DNA from 2 places in the Streptomyces sp. NPDC048751 genome. Region 1 is predicted to be linked to the other one. Evidence: riboswitches for the same ligand, from Rfam matches in the RefSeq annotation. Region 1 holds a riboswitch; the other holds the start of a gene.
What was found. A riboswitch is a leader RNA that binds a small molecule or an ion and turns the genes downstream of it on or off. The one in region 1 is predicted to bind cobalamin.
Positions count from the first base shown of each region.

Region 2: another riboswitch for cobalamin. It lies ahead of ACGFNV_RS34270 (CbtB-domain containing protein); the one in region 1 lies ahead of ACGFNV_RS24610 (HoxN/HupN/NixA family nickel/cobalt transporter).

Region 1 is NZ_JBICUX010000007.1:473,703-475,838, forward strand. It holds gene ACGFNV_RS24605 (LAETG motif-containing sortase-dependent surface protein) at 11-970, shown strand; cobalamin riboswitch at 1,061-1,287, shown strand; gene ACGFNV_RS24610 (HoxN/HupN/NixA family nickel/cobalt transporter) at 1,314-2,136, shown strand, end outside.
Region 2 is NZ_JBICUX010000013.1:74,241-76,376, forward strand. It holds gene ACGFNV_RS34265 (histidine phosphatase family protein) at 104-682, opposite strand; cobalamin riboswitch at 797-944, shown strand; gene ACGFNV_RS34270 (CbtB-domain containing protein) at 981-1,202, shown strand; gene ACGFNV_RS34275 (CbtA family protein) at 1,228-1,992, shown strand; gene ACGFNV_RS34280 (acyl-CoA dehydrogenase family protein) at 2,125-2,136, shown strand, end outside.

The sequences.
Region 1 (2,136 bases):
TGGGATCTGCATGTCCATAGCGAGTCGTGTCACCATGCGCCGCCTGCTGGGGACGGGCGCCGCGTCACTCGCCCTGTGCGCCGCCTCCGTCGCCGCCGCCTCCGGTGCCTGGGCCTCCGAGCCCGGCGGGGACGGCTGGAAGTCCGGCGGGGCGTACCAGCCGGGCACCGGCGCGGGCACGGAGACCGGCACGGACCGCTGCCAATTCTCCCTGGACGGGGTCGCCTTCTTCGACTCGGTCAAGGTCGACGACCAGAACCTCAAGCCGACCGAGGACGGCAAGGTCCACATCAAGGTCCGCACCGCCGGGGACGCGAGCACCTGCACCGCTTCCCTGTCCTCCTTCCTCGCCCACGGCGCGAACTTCAACACCTCCGGTGAGCAGGTCTTCGTCGACTTCGACACGGTGACGGTCAAGCCCGGCCAGACCGAGTCCCTCGACATCGCGGTGCCGGACGCGGGCTGCTACGCGCAGATCGACCTCTACCGGGGTGCCAAGAAGTTCGACGGCAGGCTCGACGCGAAGGACGGCTTCGAGCACGGTGAGCTGCCCAAGGGGCCGGACCGCCCGGTGATCAAGGACAAGCTGATCGCGGCCTGGAACGGCGGCAAGCAGGACTGCACGACCATCGAGACGCCGCCCGCGACCACCCCGCCCGCCTCCACCCCGCCCTCGGCTCCCGCGACGCCCACCACGCCCCCGGCGAGCGAGTCCGCGACCCCGCCGGCCGAGACCGAGCCCCCTGCCACCCCGACCCCCTCCGGCTCGACCTCCACCCAGCCGCCGAGCGACTCCGAGTCCAGCACTCCCCCGGCCGCCCCCACCCCGCACGGCGGCGGCGGTGACCTCGCGGAAACGGGCGCCAACAGCAACACCACCCCGATCGCCATCGGCGCGGCCGCGCTGCTCGCGGGCGGCGCCGCCATCGTCCTGGCGACGCGCCGACGCAGGGCGGCGGGTCGCTCGTAGCAACGAGGCAGCGGGACACGGGGGCCGGGGGCCGGGGGCGCTGCCCCGGGCCCCGGCCCCACCCGGCTGTGCGGGAGCGTCGGTGAGGACCTAGTGTGGGCGGGTCGTGGTGTTCGGGAAGTCGGTGTGAAGCCGGCGCGGCACTCGCCACTGTGATCGGGGAGTTCCCGGCCCGCGTCCCGTGAGGGACAGTCACTGGTCGCCGTGAGGCGGCCGGGAAGGCAGGGCCGGGCGCGTGCACCCTCCCCCACTCTCGGCTTCGCTCGAGCGGGTGGTGCCCCCACGCCAGGAGACCGGCCACGGCATCTCACGAAGTGATCCACGAGGTGCTGGAGCTGACCGTATGACCGAGCCTGTCTCGCCTGCTTCCTTCCGCTGGCGGCGTGAGGACACCGTGCGGACGGCAGTGCTGATGGCGGTCATCGCCGCCCTGCACGTCGTCGCGTTCGGCATCCTGTTCCTGCTGGTCGTCCCAGGCCACTACGAGGTCGGCGACAAGGCCTTCGGCATCGGCCTCGGCATCACCGCCTACACCCTCGGCATGCGGCACGCCTTCGACGCCGACCACATCGCCGCGATCGACAACACCACCCGCAAGCTGATGGCCGACGGCAAGCGGCCGGTGTCGGTGGGCTTCTGGTTCGCGCTCGGCCACTCCAGTGTGGTCGTCCTGCTCGCCCTGCTGATCGCGGGCGGCACCCAGCTGGCCGGCCGGGTCATGAACGAGGACTCGGGCACCCACCAGGTCCTGGGCTTCCTCGGTACGACGATCTCCGGCACGTTCCTCTACCTCATCGCCGCCCTCAACCTGGTCGCCCTGGTGGGCATCCTGAGGGTGTTCCGGGCGATGCGGGCGGGCGCGTACGACGAGACGGAGCTCGAACAGCACCTGGATTCGCGGGGATTCATGAACCGGATCCTCGGCCGCCTCACCAAGTCCATCTCGCGCCCCGGCCAGATGTACCCGCTGGGCTTCCTCTTCGGCCTCGGCTTCGACACCGCGACCGAGGTCACGCTGATGGTGATGGCCGGTTCGGGCGCGGCGGCGGGCCTGCCCTGGTACGCGGTGCTGTGCCTGCCGCTCCTCTTCGCCGCCGGCATGAGCCTGTTCGACACCCTCGACGGCACGTTCATGAACTTCGCCTACCAGTGGGCGTTCTCCAACC
Region 2 (2,136 bases), on a different contig from region 1:
TCCGGTCGCCGACGCGCTATCGGACAGCGGGTGGGTCACGGGGTGGGTCGCGAAGCGCCGAGGCCCGCGACCGTCTGATCCAAGCCCCTCCGGGGTGAGCGGCTCAGTGTGCCGCCCCGCCCAGCGGGTGTCCGACCGTGACGTTCCAGCGGCCCGATCTGCCGCTGAGTTCGACGGCTGTGAGGGGTGGGACGTCTGTGCGCCACAGGGACTGGTCCGGTGCGCCGAGGGCGCGGACGATCGCGGCTCGGGACACCTCCGGCTCGACGACGGCGATGGTCCGCCCCGACGTACCGGCAGCCGTTTCCAGCCAGGCGGCCACGCGGTCGCACAGCGTCCGCACCGACTCCCCGCCGTGCGGGGCGGAGCCCGGATCCGACAGCCACTCGGCGAGAGCCGCGGGTTCGGCCGCGCTCACCTCCGCCAGGGTCGCCCCGCGCCAGCGGCCCGCGTCGAGCCCCGCGAGCTCGGGCCCGGTCGCGGCGTCGAGCCCGAGCGCCTCGGCCGTCTCGCGGCAGCGCGCGGTAGGAGAGGACCAGGCCCTCTCCCAGGCCGGCAGGGTGCCCGCGGCGGCCCGGGCCCGGCGCAGCCCCGCCGGGTCGAGGGGGCAGCCGTCGTCGAAGCGGGCCTCCCGCAGCGCCGCGCTGATCGCCGGTGAGATCAACATCACTCGGCTTGTCATGCCCACTCCGTCATCCTCGTCACTCCCGCGCTCAACACCCCTCCATATACGGTGACTTGACGGGTGACCAGTCCCGTCCGGGCGCACGCGGCCGAACACGCGCCCTTGGCCGATTCCCTGCGTCGCGGTACGGTCACGTCGAAACCGACGACGGTACGTGGAAGCCGGTGGGAATCCGGCACGGTCGCGCCACTGTATGCCGGGCACGCACTGCGGTGCGGGCCGGGTGAGTCAGACCCGCGTCCGTCGTCCTGTGCACCACCGATACGGGACGCGAGTTCCCCCAGGAGGTCCTGCCATGGCGCAGTCCGCCGTCCAGCCGAGCGCTGCCCCCACTGCCGTACCCGAGAAGCTGCCGATCGGCGCGATCGTCCCCTGGGCGGTCTTCTTCGGCATCCTGATGCTGGTCCTGCTCTACTTCGTCGGCGCCGAACAGGGCGCCACCTCCGTGATGTCCGGCGAGGACGTCCACGAGTGGGTGCACGACGCGCGCCACCTGCTCGGCTTCCCCTGCCACTGACGGCCGGGGAAGGACGTACCCGCCCATGAACTCCACCACGGTCCGCACCCTCCTGGTGCGGGGCATGCTCGCGGGCCTCGCCGCGGGCCTGCTCGCCCTCGTCGTCGCCTACTTCCTGGGCGAGTCGAGGGTCGACGCCGCCATCGCCTTCGAGGAGGCGCACGCCCACCACCACGGGGGAGGCGCCGAACCCGTCAGCCGCACGATGCAGTCCACCGCGGGCCTGTCCACCGGTGTCCTCGTCTACGGCGTCGCGTTCGGCGGCATCGCCGCCCTCGCGTACTGCTTCGCCCTCGGCCGCATCGGTCGCTTCGGGCCGCGCGCGAGCGCGCTGCTCCTGGCGACGGCCGGCCTGGTCGCGGTGTACGTCGTGCCGTTCCTGAAGTACCCCGCCAACCCGCCCGCCGTCGGCGACCCCGACACGATCGGACAGCGAACGACCCTCTATTTCCTAATGGTGGTGCTGAGCGTCCTGCTCGCCGTCGCCACCGTCATCCTGGGCCGGCGCCTTGCGCCGCGCCTGGGCAACTGGAACGCGACCCTCGTCGCGGGCGCGTTCTTCGTCCTGGCCGTCGGGCTGGCGTACGCCTTCCTGCCGTCCTTCAACGAGGTCCCCGAGCACTTCCCGGCCACCCTGCTGTGGCAGTTCCGCCTGGCGGCACTCGCCGTGCAGGCCACCCTGTGGACCACCTTCGGGCTGGTCTTCGGGCTGCTCGCGGAACGCGTCCTCGCGCCACGGACCACGGCGCAGGAGGTCGCCGCCGCACGGCCGACTCCCGTGGCATCGTGACCGGTTCCCGGTAGAACAGGCCCTCGGCGCCCGGGCCGAGGGCCTCTTCATGTCTCCCCGCCATTCCCAATTATTGGAACACGTTCTACCGTGTGCGCCGTCAGGACCGGCCCAGGGGAGCCAGGAGGCGCCGTGCATCTCGAC